Linked DNA regions of Niveibacterium microcysteis. The protein of the gene in region 1 interacts with the protein of each later gene in a pairwise test. Links are inferred from orthologs where the notes say so. Each region holds a gene or a part of one and is shown on either strand. Other genes may lie near its edges.

The links.
Region 2: the proteins of ftsB (region 1) and ftsL interact in binary tests that used the Escherichia coli proteins (3 or more experiments, as listed by UniProt). The link is inferred for Niveibacterium microcysteis from one-to-one orthologs.

Annotation. Positions count from the first base shown.
Region 1 is NZ_CP071060.1:2,096,441-2,105,635, forward strand. Bases 515-3,359 are described here. They hold ftsB (cell division protein FtsB), read left to right. Parts: upstream 515-1,721; coding sequence 1,722-1,997; downstream 1,998-3,359. Other genes in these bases: eno (phosphopyruvate hydratase), read left to right, coding at 515-1,603; JY500_RS09530 (cob(I)yrinic acid a,c-diamide adenosyltransferase), read right to left, coding at 2,028-2,585; JY500_RS22315 (glycine radical domain-containing protein), read right to left, coding at 2,698-3,126. Also shown: JY500_RS09515 (Dabb family protein), read left to right, coding at 1-135; more of eno, read left to right, coding at 314-514; JY500_RS09540 (FAD-linked oxidase C-terminal domain-containing protein), read left to right, coding at 3,611-5,122; glycolate oxidase subunit GlcE, read left to right, coding at 5,122-6,204; glycolate oxidase subunit GlcF, read left to right, coding at 6,212-7,453; JY500_RS09555 (HDOD domain-containing protein), read left to right, coding at 7,501-8,361; JY500_RS09560 (PP2C family protein-serine/threonine phosphatase), read left to right, coding at 8,458-9,195. UniProt on the Escherichia coli protein: Essential cell division protein. May link together the upstream cell division proteins, which are predominantly cytoplasmic, with the downstream cell division proteins, which are predominantly periplasmic.
Region 2 is NZ_CP071060.1:3,696,601-3,705,938, reverse strand. The notes cover bases 4,373-7,360. They hold ftsL (cell division protein FtsL), read left to right. Parts: upstream 4,373-5,721; coding sequence 5,722-6,000; downstream 6,001-7,360. Other genes in these bases: JY500_RS16745 (peptidoglycan D,D-transpeptidase FtsI family protein), read left to right, coding at 5,997-7,360; rsmH (16S rRNA (cytosine(1402)-N(4))-methyltransferase RsmH), read left to right, coding at 4,792-5,718; mraZ (division/cell wall cluster transcriptional repressor MraZ), read left to right, coding at 4,373-4,795. Outside these bases: JY500_RS16785 (HDOD domain-containing protein), read left to right, coding at 1-519; JY500_RS16780 (phosphoribosylaminoimidazolesuccinocarboxamide synthase), read right to left, coding at 587-1,480; JY500_RS16775 (HD-GYP domain-containing protein), read right to left, coding at 1,529-2,755; JY500_RS16770 (pyridoxamine 5'-phosphate oxidase family protein), read left to right, coding at 2,997-3,587; more of mraZ, read left to right, coding at 4,349-4,372; more of JY500_RS16745, read left to right, coding at 7,361-7,745; JY500_RS16740 (UDP-N-acetylmuramoyl-L-alanyl-D-glutamate--2,6-diaminopimelate ligase), read left to right, coding at 7,742-9,250; JY500_RS16735 (UDP-N-acetylmuramoyl-tripeptide--D-alanyl-D-alanine ligase), read left to right, coding at 9,247-9,338. UniProt on the Escherichia coli protein: Essential cell division protein. May link together the upstream cell division proteins, which are predominantly cytoplasmic, with the downstream cell division proteins, which are predominantly periplasmic.

The DNA.
Region 1 (9,195 bases):
TGGGACTACGTGCTGGTCTCCGGCTTCGACAGTCGTGAAGCGCTGGAAGCCTATTTTGTGCATCCAGAGCATCTGAAGGTGGTCGCGCTGTGGGAGCCGATTTCGGACCTGGCTTTCGGCGATCTCGAAAGCTGAAGTCTGCGCACGGTCAAAGCGCCGACATACTCGGCAGCTTAAAATTAAAAAGTTTCATCGGTCATGCGCGTCCGGGACACTCCCCCGTCAGCGGGCGCCGCACCGCCGGTTTTCCGGCGGGTGAGAGGGATGCCGCCCCCATAGGCGGCACAGTCTTGATAGAGAAAAGGGAAAAACCATGAGTGCTATCGTTGATGTAGTCGCCCGCGAGATCCTTGATTCGCGCGGCAACCCCACGGTTGAAGCGGATGTGCTGCTCGAATCTGGCGTGATGGGCCGCGCAGCGGTGCCGTCGGGCGCCTCCACCGGTTCGCGCGAAGCGATCGAACTGCGCGACGGCGACGCCGCTCGCTACCTGGGCAAGGGTGTCCAGAAGGCTGTCGACAACATCAACACCGAGATCTGCGAAGCGCTCGTGGGCCTCGACGCCGAAGAGCAGGCTTTCATCGACAAGACGATGATCGACCTCGACGGCACCGAGAACAAATCGCGCCTGGGCGCCAACGCGCTGCTGGCCGTGTCGATGGCTGTCGCCCGTGCTGCTGCCGAAGAAGCCGGTCTGCCGCTGTATCGCTACTTCGGTGGTTCGGGCGGTATGAGCCTGCCGGTGCCGATGATGAACGTCATCAACGGCGGAGCCCACGCGAACAACAGCCTGGACTTCCAAGAATGCATGATCCTGCCGATCGGCGCGCCGACCTTCAAGGAAGCGCTGCGCTACGGTGCTGAGGTGTTCCACAACCTCAAGAAGATCCTGGACAAGAAGGGCTACCCGACCTCGGTGGGTGACGAAGGCGGCTTCGCCCCGAACGTCTCTGGTGCTGTTGAAGCGCTGGAACTGATCGTTGAAGCGATCGAGAAGGCCGGTTACGTGGTTGGCAAGGACATCGTCCTGGGTCTGGACTGCGCCGCTTCCGAGTACTTCAAGAACGGCAAGTACGAGATGGAAGGCGAGAAGCTGTCGCTGACCCCGGCTCAGAACGTTGATTTCCTTGCTGGCCTGGTCGACAAGTTCCCGATCATCTCGATCGAAGACGGCATGGCCGAAGGCGACTGGGAAGGCTGGAAGCTGCTGACCGACCGCTTGGGCAAGAAGGTTCAGCTGGTGGGCGACGATCTGTTCGTCACCAACACCAAGATCCTGAAGGAAGGTATCGACAAGGGCATCTGCAACTCGATCCTGATCAAGGTGAACCAGATCGGTACCCTGACCGAGACCTTTGCCGCCGTCGAAATGGCCAAGCGCGCCGGCTACACCGCCGTGATCTCGCACCGTTCGGGCGAAACCGAAGATTCGACCATCGCTGACATCGCTGTCGGCCTGAACGCTGGCCAGATCAAGACCGGTTCGCTGTCGCGTTCGGATCGTATCGCCAAGTACAACCAGATCCTCCGCATCGAAGAAGATCTGGGCGATGTCGCGTTCTACCCGGGTCTGTCGGCGTTCTACAACCTGCGTAATCGCTGATCGACTGCCGGCGCAAGCCGGTTGCCGAATCACTGGAAAGGGCCGCTCAGCGGCCCTTTCTCTTTGATATTCCGATAGAATTCGCGCGTTTTCAGCTTCTAATGACGATCGGTTCCACATGAAGTGGCCAGCCCTGATTCTTGTCGCACTGCTCGGTGTGTTGCAGTACCCGTTGTGGTTCGGCAAAGGGGGGTGGACCCGCGTCAGAGAGCTTGACCAGCAGGTGCAGGCGCAACGCGAGAGCAATGCCAAGCTTGAGGCGCGCAATGCGGGCCTTGAGGCCGAGGTACGGGATCTGAAAACCGGCTACGAAGCGATCGAGGAGCGTGCCCGCTACGACCTCGGGCTTGTGAAGCCGAACGAGACCTACGTCCAGTTGCCGCAACAGAAATGACAAGGGCCGCATCGCGGCCCTTCTGTTTTGTCAGGCTTCGCCTGGTTTTGCGCGCTTCCAAAGCACGTCGCTGCCACCTGCGCAACGGTTCAGATGGCGCCCCAGCACGAAGAGTAAATCCGAGAGCCGGTTCAGATACTGACGCACCGGCGGGTGAATGCTCTCCTGGTGGGCAAGTGTGACGATTGCGCGCTCGGCACGTCGTGCAACGGTACGAGCGAGATGCGCCAACGAGGCAGCGCGGGAGCCGCCGGGCAGGATGAACTCCTTGAGTGGCGGAAGCGATGCGTTGTAGTGGGCGAGGGCGTCGTCCAGCCGCAGCACATGTGCTTCAGTGACCATCGTATAGCCGGGGATGCAAACTTCTCCGCCAAGGTCGAACAGGTCGTGCTGGACGTGATCCAGCAAGGTTCTGACGTCGTCCGGCAGTGTCTCGGCCAGCAGCACGCCAAGCAGCGAGTTCAGTTCGTCTACTTCGCCAAGCGCGTGAATGCGCGGGCAATCCTTGGCGACGCGACTGCCGTCTCCAAGGCCAGTAGTGCCATCGTCACCCGTGCGGGTGGCAATGCGCGAAAGGCGATGTCCCATCAAAATCCCCCAGTCAATCGAGCGCGCGATTATAGGCGCTCGCCGGCCCTGGGGGATTCTGAGGAGGAGGCGGGCGTTCGGCGTTGGGCGCCTCGCCCGCGATCGTCCGCGCTCAGTGCGAGTGGAACGTACGGTTGATCACGTCGAGCTGCTGCTCGCGCGTGAGTTTGGTGAAGTTCACCGCATACCCGGACACGCGGATCGTCAGCTGCGGGTACTTTTCCGGATTCTCCATGGCGTCGATCAGCATGTCGCGGTTGAGCACGTTGATGTTGACGTGGAAGCCTTCGCAGCCGAAGTAGGCGTCCAGCATTCCGACGAGGTTTTGTACTTGTTCGGTCGAGGCCATGTCTGTCTCCAGAAAACGAGATTGATCAGTGCTGCCTTCATCCTTGTTAGCAGCAGGGCTATTGTGATGCGTGAAACGACGTTTCGCAATAAGAAATTGAATTCCATTGATTGAAATCAGAAATGAGGCCTCGCGCGGACTCAGCCAAGGCTGAACGCATGGTGAGTCGGGCCAAAGCGTAAGCGCCAGCACTCAGGCGGTGAGGGCTGCATCAACTGACTCGCTGGCCGTTAGGTCCCACGGATGCGGCGCATTTCGTGGCGGACGCGGCGGCGCAGGCCACTGGCTCGATAGGAGTCGGTCGGCGTCGGTTTAGCCCTGGCGATTCAGCGGCAGTGGCGCCGGCAATGGGCGGTCGAGTAGTAGGCTCGCCAAGGCGAAGTCACATCCAACACAGGTGACGACGTACTGGTTATGAGGGACCATATTCTCGGACGGTCGCGCGTAACGACCAGCGCGCGGGAACGATGTCCGTTCCCGACGTTGATCCAGTAGAGTCATCCAAGCAGCCAATGTGCTCTCAAACGGGGTGAGAGCTAGGGGTTTGGCCGCACATAAGCGACAAGTTGGCCGCAGGGATGAATGGGTTATCGGTGGTGACGGAGGCGTGGTCGCCCAGCGTACAGCTGGCGGTGACCCTCATGCGGTACTTGGGCAGCACTTTTGGGGACGGCACATGGGAACGAGTGTGAACGATGTTTCGCCGGGGGAGGCCGACGTCCACTTTTCGGGCATAGACCGAAACGCGGTGCTTCAGGCATTAGCCGCCGTGTTGCCGCCGACTTGTCTGCTGAGTGAACTGGAAGACTTGCGACCCTGGGAGTGCGACGGCCTGGCTGCGATGCGGCAATTGCCGATGCTGGTTGCCCTGCCGGAGACGGAGGCGCAGGTTGTTGAGATCCTCAAGATTTGCCAGCGTATGGGGGTGCCGGTGGTGGCGCGGGGGGCTGGCACGAGCCTGTCGGGTGGCGCAATGCCGCATGCGTTCGGCGTGCTGCTGGCGATGGCGAAGTTTCGCAAGATTGTTCGCGTTGACCCCGTTGCGCGGGTTGCCGTCGTCCAGCCCGGCGTGCGTAACAAGGCCATATCGGAGGCGGCAGCGCCATACGGGCTCTACTATGCGCCGGACCCAAGCTCGCAGATTGCATGCACGATTGGCGGCAACGTCGCAGAAAACGCGGGTGGCGTGCATTGCCTAAAGTACGGCCTGACCGTGCATAACGTGCTGCGAGTCAGGGGCGTGACGATGGCGGGCGACGTGGTCGAGTTTGGCAGCCACGCGCTCGACTCACCGGGCTATGACCTGCTTGCATTGCTGACGGGTTCCGAGGGGATGCTGGCCGTGACGACCGAAGTGTCGGTGCGCTTGTTGCCAACACCGCAGCTCGCACGATGCGTGTTGGCGGCGTTCTCGGACGTCGTGGTTGCGGGGGAGGCGGTCGCCGAGATCATCGCCGCGGGCATCATCCCCGCCGGCCTTGAGATGATGGACCAGGCGGCCACGGCGGCGGTGGAGGATTTTGTCCATGCTGGCTATCCGCTCGATGCGGCTGCGATCCTGCTTGTGGAGTGTGACGGCACTCCCGAGGAAGTGGCGGAGGAGGTGGCTCGGGTCAGCGAGGTGTTGCAGCGGGCCGGCGCTGGCGAGATCCGGATCTCGCGGGATGAGGCCGAGCGTCTGCGGTTCTGGGCGGGGCGCAAGGCCGCCTTTCCCGCGGCGGGCCGCATCTCGCCCGACTACTACTGCATGGACGGCACGATCCCGCGCAAGCGGCTTGGCGAAATGCTCAACGCGATTGCCGAGATGGAGCGCCGCTATGCGCTACGTTGCATCAACGTGTTCCATGCTGGCGACGGCAACCTGCATCCGCTGATTCTGTTTGACGCCGCTGCACCGGGCGAACAGGCGCGGGCTGAAGCGTTCGGCGCAGAGATCCTCGAACGATCGGTCGCCTTGGGCGGTTCGATCACGGGCGAGCATGGCGTGGGCGTCGAGAAGATCGACCAGATGTGTGTTCAGTTTGGCGAGAACGAGTTGCGGATGTTCCATCGCGTGAAGGCGGCCTTTGATCCGGCTGGTTTGTTGAACCCCGGCAAAGCGATCCCGACGCTGAACCGCTGCGCCGAGGGCGGCCGCCAGCATGTGCAAGGCGGCAACTTGCCGTACCCCGAATTGGAGCGCTTCTGATGGCCGACCCCTTGGACCCGGTTCTCGCGGACTGGCAGGCGCGTGTGCGCCGCGCGGCGGCCAGCGGGCATGCCTTGGTACTGCAGGGAGGCGGAAGCAAGCGCTTTCTCGGCCGCTCGCCGATGGGTGAGCTCCTCGATACGCGCGTGTGGAGTGGCATTCGGAGTTACGAACCAACGGAACTGGTGGTCACCGTGCGGTCCGGAACGCCACTCGCTGAGCTGGAAGCGGTCCTCGCGGAGCGGGGGCAGATGCTCGCGTTCGAACCGCCTCATTTTGGCCTGGCGACGGTCGGAGGGATGGTGGCCGCGGGCTTGTCCGGTCCGCGCCGCGCCAGCGCCGGTGCGGTGCGTGATCATCTGCTCGGCGTCACCTTGATGGACGGTCGTGGCGACATTCTGCGATTTGGTGGCCAGGTGATGAAGAACGTGGCCGGCTACGATGTATCGCGACTGATGGCTGGCGCCATGGGCACTTTGGGGCTGTTGCTGGACGTGTCGCTGAAGGTGATGCCTCTGCCAGCCGCTGAGCGTACCGTGCGGCTGTCGATGACCCAGGCGGACGCCTTGCGCAGCCTGAACCGGTGGGGCGGGCAACCCCTCCCGTTGTCCGCAAGCTGCTGGGTGGACGGTTTGCTGCATGTGCGCTTGTCGGGCGCTGCATCGGCCGTTGAGGCCGCCATCAAGAAGATCGGCGGTGAGGTTCTGGAGCCGGCCGCGCAGCAGGCGTTCTGGCGCGCACTGCGCGAACAGACGCATCCTTTCTTCGCGGGCAGCCGCCCGCTGTGGCGACTGTCTGTTCCGAGTTGCGAGGAAACGATTGGTGCCGCCGATTCGGGCCTGATCGAATGGGGTGGCGCCCTGCGGTGGTTGCGTACGCCAGTGGAGGAGGGGGCGGCACTGGTCGAACATGTGGCCCGCCAGCACGGCAGCGCGATGTGCTTTCGCGCTGGCGAAGGTGAGTCCTGCGATGTGCCTTTCGGCCGCTTGAGCCCCGCCTTGCTTGGATTGCATCGTCGGCTGAAGGCGGCCTTTGATCCGGCTGGCGTTTTCAACCGCGCACGCATGTACCCCGACTGGTGAGGCCGTCATGCAGACCAAGCTGGCTGATTTCATCCGTGACACCGCAGACGGCGCAGAGGCGGATGCCATTCTGCGCAAGTGCGTGCATTGCGGCTTTTGCACTGCGACCTGCCCGACGTTTCAACTTTTGGGCGACGAACTCGACAGCCCACGCGGCCGCATCTACCTGATCAAACAGATGCTGGAGGGGGAGGCGGTGTCGGCCCGAACGCAGCTGCACCTCGATCGATGCCTGACATGCCGCTCCTGCGAAACGACGTGTCCGTCTGGCGTGGAGTACGGCCGCTTGGTGGATATTGGGCGCAAATGGGCCGAGAACCTCGCGCCTCCCAGGTCGGCGCCGCAGCAGGTAAAGCGCTGGTTGCTCGCGAACACGATTTCGCAACCGGCTGTCTTCGGCGCCGCCTATCGCGTGGCCCGGGCGCTGCGCCCGCTGATGCCGTCCACGCTTGCCGCAAAACTCGCGCCATCGCGGCCGCGCGGCGTCTGGCCAAGCCCACGGCACGCCCGGAAGTGGTTGGTGCTGGGGGGCTGTGCGCAGCCCGCGCTGACGCCGGACGTCAATGCCGCCGCCGCGCGAGTGTTGGATCGCATTGGTATTTCGCTGATCGAAGTCAGGCGTGATGGTTGTTGCGGTGCCCTGCGTAGTCATCTGAATGACCATGAAGGCGGGCGGGAGGATGCATCGCGTCTGCTTCAGCAATGGCAGCCGGCCCTTGAGCGTGGCGAGGTGGAGGGCGTGGTGATCACGGCCTCGGGCTGCGGTAGTTTCGTTCGCGAATATCGACATCTGTTCCGCGACGACGCACCAATGCTTGCGCAAGCTGGAAAGGTCGTTGCGCAGACGCTCGACATTGCTGAACTGATCGCGCGGGAGACCCATGCGTTGGACGAATGCCTGGTCAAGCGGGCGTTGGGCGGTCGAGGTGCAATTGCCTTTCATTCACCCTGCACGTTGCAGCACGGCCTGCAGATCCGCGGCGTGGTGGAGGGATTGCTGCAGCGCGCCGGCTACGAACTGACACCTGTTGCGGATGCACATCTCTGTTGCGGCTCGGCCGGTTCGTATTCGCTGCTCCAACCTGAAATTGCCACCAGTCTTCGCGACAACAAGCTCGCAGCGCTCGCAGCGGGTAAGCCGGTAGGTATCGCCAGCGCAAACGTTGGTTGTATCGCGCACTTGGGGAGCGCGGCTGACGTGCCAGTGCGACACTGGATCGAGTGGCTGGACGAAGCCTTGAGCACCTGACCGCGCAATTTGCTCAACTTGCGTTGCTTGGGGCCGTTAACCCCCGAATGACCACAGTTGGACTCACTGTCTCCGCGGAAGACGAGCCCGAAGCGTTGCTTGCGCGTGGCTTGCAGTTGCCGCCGCAGCCGGCCGCCTTGCAGGCGCTGCAAATGCTGGCTCTGACCGAAAATCCCGAGATGAGGGATGTGTCGGAGGTAATAGCCAGCGACGCAGCGCTCACGGCCGGACTTTATCGCATGGCCCGTTCGCCGCTGTTCGCACGCCCTTCGCCGCCGCAAACGGTGGAGCAGGTCGTTCTATTGCTCGGTTTGCCGCGCACCTTGGCCCTAGCCCAGGCGCTGTGCGTGCAGCGCGCGATGGCCGGCGATGCGCGGGTTCTCGCGCGCTTTTGGGCGCGATCGACCGCAATTGCCCAATTGGCGATGCTGATCGCTGCCCACCTTCCCGGTGCAAGACGAGTCAGTGGCGAACAGGCCTACTTGGCGGGCATGTTCCATGACTGTGGCGTTCCGATCCTGATGCAACGGTTTCCGGCCTATTGCCGAACCACAGGCATTGAGGGGTATGTGAACAAGTGGGCCGACATCCGGACCGAGGACCGAGCCTTCTCGTGTGACCACGCCGTGATCGGCTTCCTGCTTGCGCGCCACTGGCGCCTTCCTGATTTTGTGGCTCAGGCGGTACGTTTTCACCATGAAGGGGGATGTATCCCTTCGCGGCCGACGAGTATGCTGGTGGGTATTCTCCAGTTGTCCATGCACCTCTATGCGCGCGAAATGGATCTGACGGAGCCCAGTGGTGAGTACGACGAAGGCTTGCTGCTTGAGCGGCTCGAGATCAGCGCCAATGAGATGAACGAGCTGTGCGAGCAGGTGATCGAGCATTTCCATGTTCTGGAACGCTGAGCCAATCAGTACGACGGCGATGGTGTTCCCGAATCAGGCTATCGGTGGCCTACAAACACCGCTAGAATTGTCATAAGTGTTAATAGCGATAAAAACGTGGCCCTAACTATCGATACTGTCGTTGCGATGCACCAAGGGGACCGGAAGGAGCAGCAGGACCGCGTGGGCCTGTTCCCGCATCCTTCGCGCCCCGGCATGCTGCTTGCGGTGCTCGCGGACGGAATGGGCGGGCACACGGGCGGCGCGATGGCTGCCGAGCAGGTCGTCATCAAGGCCAAGCAGAACTTCGAAGCCTATTCGCCCGCCTCTGAATCGCCGGAAGAACTGCTGCGGGCGATCATCGAAGAGGCGCACGTTGTCATCAAACTCACGCGCTTCACCAGCGAACAGGATCCGCATAGCACTGCGTGCGTGCTGCTGATGCAGCCCGGCAAGGTGCATTGGGCCCATTGCGGTGACTCCCGCATCTATCACTTCCGCGATGGTGGGGTCGCGCTTCGCAGCAACGACCATTCGCTGGTGGCGGAACTGGTTCGTACCGGCCAGATATCGGAGGCGGATGCTGAAACGTATCCACATCGCAATCTGCTGCTTTCTTGCCTGGGCGCCGACCGCGAGCCGAAGATTGAAGTGTGCAGCGTCGAGGGGCTCAAGGCGGGAGACGGATTCCTGCTCTGCTCTGATGGTCTCTGGGGGCATTGCAGCGACCAGGAGCTGGCGCGCTCGGTTTGCCATGAGCCTGCGCGTCAGGCCGCGCGTGGGTTGATTGACACAGCGCGGGCACGCGGGCGGGGTACCGGCGACAACATTTCGATGGCGATCATCCGTCTCGTT
Region 2 (9,338 bases), 1.6 Mb from region 1 along the record:
GGTCCGGCACGGCGCTATGCCACGCTGCTATGGGATCACAGCCTTGATGTTGCGGGTTGGGCCTACGCGATCAGCGCAACCTTCCGTACCGTGCGGCCCGACGACGCGCTGCTGGCCGGCATGCTGCACGACATCGGCCAGTTCTACCTGCTGGGCAAGGCCGCTGACTACCCCGCGCTGCTCGATTCCGAGAGCGAGTTGTCCGACATGCTGCTGTGCTGGCACAAACCCATCGGTGAAGCGGTGCTCAAGGCGCTGGGCATGGCACCCGAACTGGCGGATGCGGTGAACGACCGCGAGCTGTACGGTTCCATGTGGCCGCCGGCAAGCTTGCCAGACGTGCTGATGGTGGCTTGCCTGCTGGCGGATACACCAAATCCGCTGACGCTGATGAGCGAGGACGCGCGTACCAGCCTGCGCAAGATCGTCGCGCACGGCATTCCTGAAGACGTGCTTGAGCAACTGCATCTGGATGCGGCGGACGAACGGCGCAAAGCGCTTGCCGCCTTGGCGGGTTGAGTTGGCTCGGCGCTGAACAACAAAACGCCCGCATCACGCGGGCGTTTTCATTGGGTCTGGCGGCGACTCAGCCGAGCGATTTGCCCGTCAGGCGTTCGTAGGCTTCAACGTACTTGGCCCCGGTGCGCTCGGCCACTTCGGCCGGCAGTTTCGGCCCTGGCGCTTGCTTGTTCCAGTCCAGCGTCTCCAGATAGTCGCGCACATATTGCTTGTCGTAGGAGGGCGGCGAGATCCCTTCACGATAGCTGTCGGCCGGCCAGAAACGCGACGAATCCGGCGTCAGCGCTTCGTCGATGATGTGCAGCGTGCCGGCGGCATCGAGACCGAATTCGAACTTCGTGTCGGCGATGATGATGCCGCGGCTGGCGGCATAGTCGCGTGCTTCGGAATACAGGCGGATCGCGGTGTCGCGCACCTGTGCGGCGAGGGCCGGGCCCACCAGCGCTTCGCACTTGGCGAAGTCGATGTTCTCGTCGTGCGTGCCGAGTTCGGCCTTGGTCGACGGCGTGAAGATCGGCTGCGGCAGCTTGGCGGCCTGTTGCAGGCCGGCTGGCAGCGCGATGCCGCACACGGCGCCGGTTGCAAGGTAGTCCTTCCAGCCGCCGCCGATGATGTAGCCGCGCACCACCGCTTCGATCGGCAAGGGCTTCAGGCGTTTGACGACCAGCGCACGACCGCGAACCTGATCGCGTTCATCTTCAGCCACCACGCTTTCTGGATCGATGCCGGTGAGCTGGTTCGGCACGACATGCGCGAGCTTGTCGAACCAGAAGTTCGCCAGCGCAGTCAGCACCTCGCCCTTGCGCGGGATCGGGTCGGGCAGCACGACGTCGAAGGCCGACAGGCGGTCGGTGGTGACGATCAGCAGCTTGTCGTCGCTGACGGCGTAGATGTCGCGCACCTTGCCGCGTCCGAGGAGCGGCAGGCTCTTGATCGAGGACTCGAAGAGCGGCTGGGTCATGGCAGGAATCCGGGCAAAGCGCGGATTATACCGGTCGCGGCCGCCGTCTCAGATGCCCAGGAAGCGCATCGGATCCAGCTTCCACTTCACCGGGTCTTCGTGCCCGACGATACGGTCGCCACCGCCACTGCCCAGCGGGCGCGAAAGGTCGAGCAAGTAGGGTTCGACATAGCCGTTCGACTTGGCAGAGAAGAACACCTTGATCACCGGCGTCAGCAGGCTGCTCTCGTTCTGTTCAGTGACCACGCCGAGCTTGCCTGATTCGAGCTTGACCAGGGTGCCGACCGGGTAAATGCCAACAATCCGCATGAAGGCCTGCACCAACGTCGGCTCGAAGTGGAACTTGCTCCATTCGTAGAGCTTACGCAGCGCGTCGGTGGCGGGCATGCCCTTGTGGTAGCAGCGGTCGGCGGTAATTGCGTCGTAGACGTCCACGATCGCGGCCATCTTGGCGAGCGTCGAGATCTTGTCGCCCGGCAGTTTGTCGGGGTAGCCGCTGCCATCGACACGCTCGTGGTGGTGCAGTGTGATGTCGAGCGGGATCTCGCCGATATCCGGCGTTTTCAACAGCACATCCCAGCCGTCCTTCGGATGGCGCTTGATCAGCTCGAACTCTTCGTCAGTCAGCCGGCCGGGTTTGTTCAGCACCTCGTCTGGCACGAAGGCCTTGCCGGTGTCGTGCAGCAGGCCGCCGAGGCCGGCCTGGTGAGTCAGTTCGGCATCCATGCCGACGCCGCGGCAAAACGCGATCAGCAGCGTTCCAACGCTGACCGAATGCAGGAAGGTGTAGTCGTCCTTGTTCTTGATCCGCAGCAGCGTCAGCAGCGCGCCGCCGTTTCGCAGCACCGACTCGGTGATGTCCTGCACCAAGGGCTCAACGGCCTCCATCTCTACGGCCTTGCCCAGGCGCACGTCCTGCATCACGTTGCGCACCATCGCCTCGGCCTGGCTCTTGATCTGCTTGGCGCGTGCCATCTCGCTGGCTACGTCGACCTTCAGCGGCGCGGCGGGCTTTTGCGCCGCCAGTTCGATCATCTCGCGTTCGATCGTTGCTCGGACCTCTTCTGCGGTCGGCGCGTTCTCGACATCCAGCCCGCGCGAAGTGTCGATGTACACGTCGTGTATCCCGGCGGCCATGACCTTCTCGATCTGCCCCTCATCGGACAGCAGGAAGCGGTTGCGCAGGAAGGGGTGCTCCATCCATCCGCAGTCCAGGTCATGCAGGAACATGCCAACGCGCAATTGTTCGGCGGAGATCTTCTTGATCGATGACACGGCAGGTGTTTCCGGGCGGTGTTGGTGACAACGCTTTAACGGCTGCGTCGGAAGGATCTGAACCGCCGCGGACGGCGGTGCGGTGCGGCCACATGCAATAATTGGTCAGTTGGCGGCCCGCTTCGCTGCAGGGTCGCTCCAGCCGAGACCGAGTCCTGTTCCTGGTTCCGTTCGGTCTGATTCAGCGCTCAAGTTACGCTTGGGTCTTCCTGTTGATCTGTAACCCCCGATTCTCCGACGAATGTCTTCTATTCCCCGCTTGCCGGCCGAGAGCGTGCCGGCTTGGCGTCATGTCCTGAGCGCCGATCTTGCTGCCCATGCGCAGCACCCGGCCGCCAGTTTCGTGCAGCTCGCAACCCTCGATGCGGACGGTTTCCCTGCCAATCGCACGCTCACTTTTCGCTGCTTCGGGCGCGAGGGGGAGCTTGTGTTCACAACCGACCTGCGCAGCCAGAAATGCGAGCAGATCGCCCATCAGGGGAAGGCCGAGGCCTGTTGGTACTTTGCCGATGCCCGGGTGCAGTGGCGCTTGCGCGGGCGCGCGGTGGTGGCCGGCCCTCGAGCCCGAAAGCATCACGCATTGCGCGAGCGTGTTTGGGCGCGGCTGTCCGAGTCGTCTCGGCAGCGCTTCGTGTGGCCGGCGCCCGGGCAGATACTTGCCGCGGCATCCAAGGCTGGCGCAATCCCACCGACCGTGCCGCCCGCCAGTTTTGGCCTGCTGATTTTGTCGCCGCAGCGTGCCGAACGCCTTGACCTGCGCGCTGAGCCGAATCGTCATTTGCGCTGGTTGGCCAGTCGCGGCGACTGGGCGATGATCGAGCTCAACCCGTGACGGGGTACAATCCGTCTCGGAAGTCCGCCAGGCAGTCGCGGTATCGCAAGGTATCGAGGAAAGTCCGGGCCCCGCAGGGCAGAATGCCGGCTAACGGCCGGGCGCTATAAGCCGAAAGGCCCAAGGCGACGGAAAGTGCAACAGAGAGCAGACCGCCGATGGCCCCGCAAGGGGATCAGGTAAGGGTGAAACGGTGGGGTAAGAGCCCACCGCGTCCGTGGTGACACGTACGGCACGGTAAACCCCATTCGGGGCAAGGCCAAATAGGGGAGCGTTGAGGCGGCCCGCTGAGCTCCCGGGTAGGCTGCTAGAGCTTCGCAGCAATGCGTCGACCAGAGGAATGACTGCCCCGTCTCCGCAAGGGGGCGCGACAGAACCCGGCTTATCGGCGGACTTCCACTTCCCGCCTTTTCTCTCCCGCCATGTTCGACCCGGATACGCATCTTGGGTATCGGGCCAATCGCGCGTCGCGCCTGCGATGCGGCGGATGACGACCTTCCGCTAGGCCACAAATTTCAAGCGCTTTCTGCGCTTGTCTCTCTATCCCATTGGATTGATTGAATATTTCTCTTTGTGAAATCTGGCGGAGAGCGATAAGTCATTGTGTTGCTTGAGAAAAACGTCGCGGGGCTCGCTTGACCGGGGTGTTTCTTTTACCTAAAGTGGTGCGAAGTGGAGAAAAATGGGAAAAAGTGGACGTAAGTCAGTCGCGCGTGTCGCGAAGTGGCTCAACCACCTCCCGATGAGCTGAAAGGGTTTCGATGTTTCAGGGCGCTGCCGCGCTGAGTCTCGATGCGAAGGGTCGCCTGGCGATCCCGTCGCGGCATCGTGACGCCCTGACAGTCATGTCGAGTGGTCAGCTCGTGATCACTGCACACCCGCATCGCTGCCTGCTCGTCTATCCGGTGCCCGCCTGGGAACCGATTCGCGACAAGGTGCTCGCTGCGCCCAGCCTTGAGGCGCGTTCCGCATTGCTCAAACGTTTGCTGGTTGGCTTCGCGCGCGACGAAGAAATGGACGCCGCCGGCCGCGTACTAATCGCCCCGGAGCTGCGCCAGTTCGCCCAGCTCGACAAGCAGGTCTGGCTGGTCGGCCAGGGCAATCACTTTGAGCTGTGGTCCGATGCTGGCTGGCAGAAGCAGCAGGAAGAAATGCTGGCGCTGGGCGCCGATTTGCTCCCGCCTGGCCTGGAGACCTTGTCGCTGTGAGCGCCGAACTGGCGCACGTGACAGTCCTGCTGGACGAGGCGGTCGACGCACTCGCAGTCCGGCCAGACGGCATTTATGTAGACGGCACCTTCGGTCGCGGCGGTCACAGCGGCGCGATTCTGAAGCGTTTGGGGCCGGCCGGTCGCCTGATCGCCTTCGATCGCGATCCGGTTGCCATCGCGGCCGGCAAGGCGCTAGGTGATGCGCGGCTGACGCTGGTGCATGAACCGTTTTCCGCGTTCTCCAGCGCTTTGGACGAACTGGGTATCGCGAAAGTGGATGGCGTGCTGCTGGACCTTGGGGTGTCTTCCCCGCAGCTCGACGACGCCGCGCGTGGCATGAGTTTCCGATTCGATGCGCCGCTCGACATGCGCATGGATACGACCCGCGGCGAAACCGCCGCGGAATGGCTTGCGCGGGCATCCGTGCAGGAAATCACCGAAGTAGTGAGGGGGTACGGTGAAGAACGGTTTGCTTACCAGATTGCAAAGGCGCTTGTTGCTGCTCGGGCAGGGCAACCTGTTACAACCACACGGCAACTTGCCGCGCTCGTGGAAAAGGTCGTGCGCACGCGCGAGCCGGGGCAGCACCCTGCGACGCGCACCTTCCAGGCTCTACGGATTCACGTCAATCGCGAGCTTGAGGAGCTGTCGCTGATCCTGCCGCAGTGCGTGGATCGGCTTGCGACAGGCGGGCGGATTGCCGTGATTGCCTTTCATTCCCTCGAAGACCGCATCGCAAAGCAGTTTCTGCGCGATGCGTCGCATTCGGTTGAGCCGCCGCGTGGCGTGCCGGTGCGTGCGGCAGATCTGCCGCCGCCGCCGATGCGCCTGATCGGCAAACCGGTGCGGCCGAGCGCTGCCGAGGTGGCGGCCAACCCGCGCGCGCGCAGCGCAATCATGCGTATCGCGGAGCGGATCTGATCCATGGTTCGCCTCAACGTCATCCTGATCGTGCTGGTGCTGGCAAGCGCACTTGCGCTGGTCTCGGCGCAGCACCAGTCGCGCAAGCTGTTTATCGAGCTTGAACGCCTGCAGACCCGTGAGCGGGCGCTGGAGGTGGAGTGGGGGCAGTTGCAGCTTGAGCAGAGCACCTGGGCCGCGCACTCGCGCGTGGAGAAGGTGGCTCGCGAGCGGCTTCACCTTGTTACCCCGGATCCGCGCCACGTGCTGGTGCTTGATGGCGACGCTGGAGCTGCACGGTGAAGAAGAATTTCACCTTCAACCACAACCCGCTACTCTCCGAGAAGCTGCCGGTCTGGCGCGCGCGTTTCGTGCTGGTGATGCTGCTCTCGGCATCCGTGGCGCTGGTGTGCCGCGCGGTGTGGCTGCAAGGCGTGAAGACGGACTTCCTGCAGGCCAAGGGCGAGTCGCGCTATGCCCGCGTGATCGAGCTGCCGGCCGATCGCGGCAAGATCGTCGATCGCCACGGCGACGTGCTGGCGGTGAGCACGCCGGTTCGTTCGGTGTGGGCGATTCCGGACGACGTCACGCTGACGCCGGCGCAGTCGCGTGAGCTGGCGCGGATGCTTGGCATGGATGCGAGCGAACTCAACCGCAAGCTCGCGTCGGAGAAGGAGTTCGTTTACCTGAAGCGTCAGGTGCCGCCGGAACTGGCTGATCGCATCGCGGCGTTGAACCTGCCCGGCATTCACGAACAGAACGAATTCCGCCGCTTCTACCCGACCGGCGAGGTCGCAGCCCATGTGGTGGGCTTCACCGATGTCGACGACAAGGGGCAGGAGGGCATCGAGCTGGCGTTCCAGAAGGATCTGGTTGGCCAGGCGGGCAGCCGTCGCGTGATCAAGGACCGCCGCGGCCACATCGTCGAGGACGTGGAGTCGATCAAGAAGCCGCGCGAAGGCGCCGACGTCGTCCTGGCACTGGACTCGAAGATACAGTACCTCGCCTACAGTGCGCTCAAGCAGGCGGTTACGGTCAATAAGGCCAAGGCCGGCAGCGCGGTTGTGATTGATGTGAAGACCGGCGAGATCCTCGCGCTGGTGAATAACCCCACTTACAACCCGAACAACCGTGTGCGCCTCTCCGGCGCACAGCTGCGCAACCGCGCGCTGACCGATACGTTCGAGCCGGGTTCGACGATGAAGCCCTTCACCGCAGCGCTGGCGCTGGACAAGGGCAAGTTCCGCTTCGATACCATCATCAACTGCGCGCCGGGCCGCATGACGATCGGTTCAGCGACGATTTCCGACGCCCACCCGCACGGCGCGCTGACGGTCGCCCAGGTGATCCAGAAGTCCTCGAACATCGGCTCGGCGAAGATGGCGCTGTCGATGCCGCCCGAAGAAATGTGGCAGATGTTCGATTCGCTTGGCTTCGGCTCGCAGCTCAAGCTGGGCTTCCCGGGCGAGGCGCCCGGCCGTCTGCGCCCTGCACGGATCTGGCGTCCGATCGAGCAGGCCACGATGTCCTACGGCCACGGCATCTCGGTGAACCTGATGCAGATCGCCCAGGCCTATCTGGTGTTCGCGCGCCAGGGTGATCTGATTCCGCTCTCGCTTACCCGTGTCGATACGCCGCCGCTGCACGGCAAGCCGGTCTTCTCCGAGCAAACGGCGCGTGAAGTGCGCGCGATGCTGGAAAGCGTGACGCAGCCCGGCGGTACCGCCACGCTCGCGCAGGTGCCGGGCTATCGCGTTGGTGGAAAGACCGGCACCGCGATGAAGATCGAGGGCGGTGTATACGCCAACAAGTATGTGTCCTCCTTCGTGGGGCTCGGTCCGATCTCGAATCCGCGACTGGTCGTCGCGGTCATGATCGACGAGCCAACCGGCGGCAAACACTACGGCGGTGAGGTTGCTGCGCCGGTGTTCTCCGAGGTGATGGCGGGCTCGTTGCGTGCGCTTGGCGTGCCGCCCGACGCACCGCTGCGCCCGATGCAGGTCGCACAAACCCAGCGCACCGATGCCGACGTGAAGGAGGGCATGTGAGCCAGCGCGAAGCCCGTCTGATCCTGGATGCGCTGGCTTCCAGCGGTGTTGTGCCGACACGCCTCTGTGCCGATTCGCGCGCGATCGAGCCGGGCGACGTCTTCCTGGCGTATCCCGGTGCGCGCAGCGATGGCCGCCGTTACATCGCCGAAGCCGTGCGCCGTGGCGCCGCTGCGGTGTTGTGGGAGCGTGCCGGCTATCACTGGGATGGCGCGGTTGTCGTGCCGCATCTGGGCTGGGAAGGCCTTGCGCATGTCGCGGGCGACCTCGCGAATCTCGTCTACGGCGAGCCGTCGCGCCAGTTGCGCCTGATCGGCATCACCGGCACCAACGGCAAGACCTCGTCATCGCAATGGCTGGCGCGCTGTTTCACCGCGCTGCATGAACGTTGCGGCGTGGTTGGCACGCTTGGCATCGGCTACCCCGACGCGCTCGAAGAAGGTCTCAACACCACGCCGGACTCGCTGGTGCTGCATGCGGCACTGGCGAACTTTGTTGCGGACGGCGCTCGCGCAGCGGCGATGGAGGTCTCCTCGATCGGGCTCGATCAGGACCGTGTTGCCGGCGCGCACTTCGATACCGCCGTATTCACGAACCTGACGCGCGATCACCTCGACTATCACGGCTCGATGGAGGCCTACGCAGCCGCCAAGGCGAAGCTGTTTCACTGGCCTGCGCTGCGCGCAGCGGTGATCAACGTTGACGACGAATTCGGTCTCGAGCTGGCGGCCGACTGCGGTGGGCGCTTGCCGCTTACGATTGGCTACACCGCCGGCGACTGCCCGGAGCATCTGCCTGCCGGGGTGCGTCCGCTGGTCGCGGCGGACATCCACGGTACCGCCACTGGCCAGCGTTTCACGCTGATGTGGAGTGGCATGCGCGAAGAGGTCGAGGTTGGCATCGTCGGCCGCTTCAATGTCAGCAACCTGCTCGCAGTCGCGGGTAGTTTGCTCGCCGCCGGCCATGCGCTGGACGATGTGGCCGGCGTGCTGCAGGCGCTTCACGCGCCGCCTGGCCGGATGCAGGCGATTGGCGGTGTGATGCAGCCGTTGGTAGTGGTCGATTACGCCCATACGCCGGATGCTCTTGAGCAGGCGCTGAAGGCGCTGCGCCCGGCTGCGCAGGCGCGTGGTGGGCAGCTCGTTTGCGTGTTCGGTTGCGGCGGCGATCGCGACCCCGGCAAGCGGCCGATGATGGGCGCAGTTGCGACACGGCTTGCAGACCGTGTGGTGCTGACGAGCGACAACCCGCGTAGCGAAGATCCGCTCGCGATTCTCGATCAGGTTCGCGCCGGGGCAGGTGCGACCGCCGTCGTGGTTGCTGATCGCGATCGCGCAATCGCCGAGGCAATCGTCCAGGCGGCGCCCGACGATGTGATCCTGCTTGCCGGCAAGGGGCACGAACCCTATCAGGAAGTGGCGGGCGAGCGGCATCCGTTCTCCGACCTTGAACATGCACAACTTGCGTTGAAGCAGTGGAAGGATCCGCAAGGAGCGTCAGCATGATGAAACTGAGTGAAGCCGCGACTGCGTTGGGCGCTGAACTGCGTGGCGTCGATGCCGAGCTGACATCGGTCGGCAGTGACACCCGGGC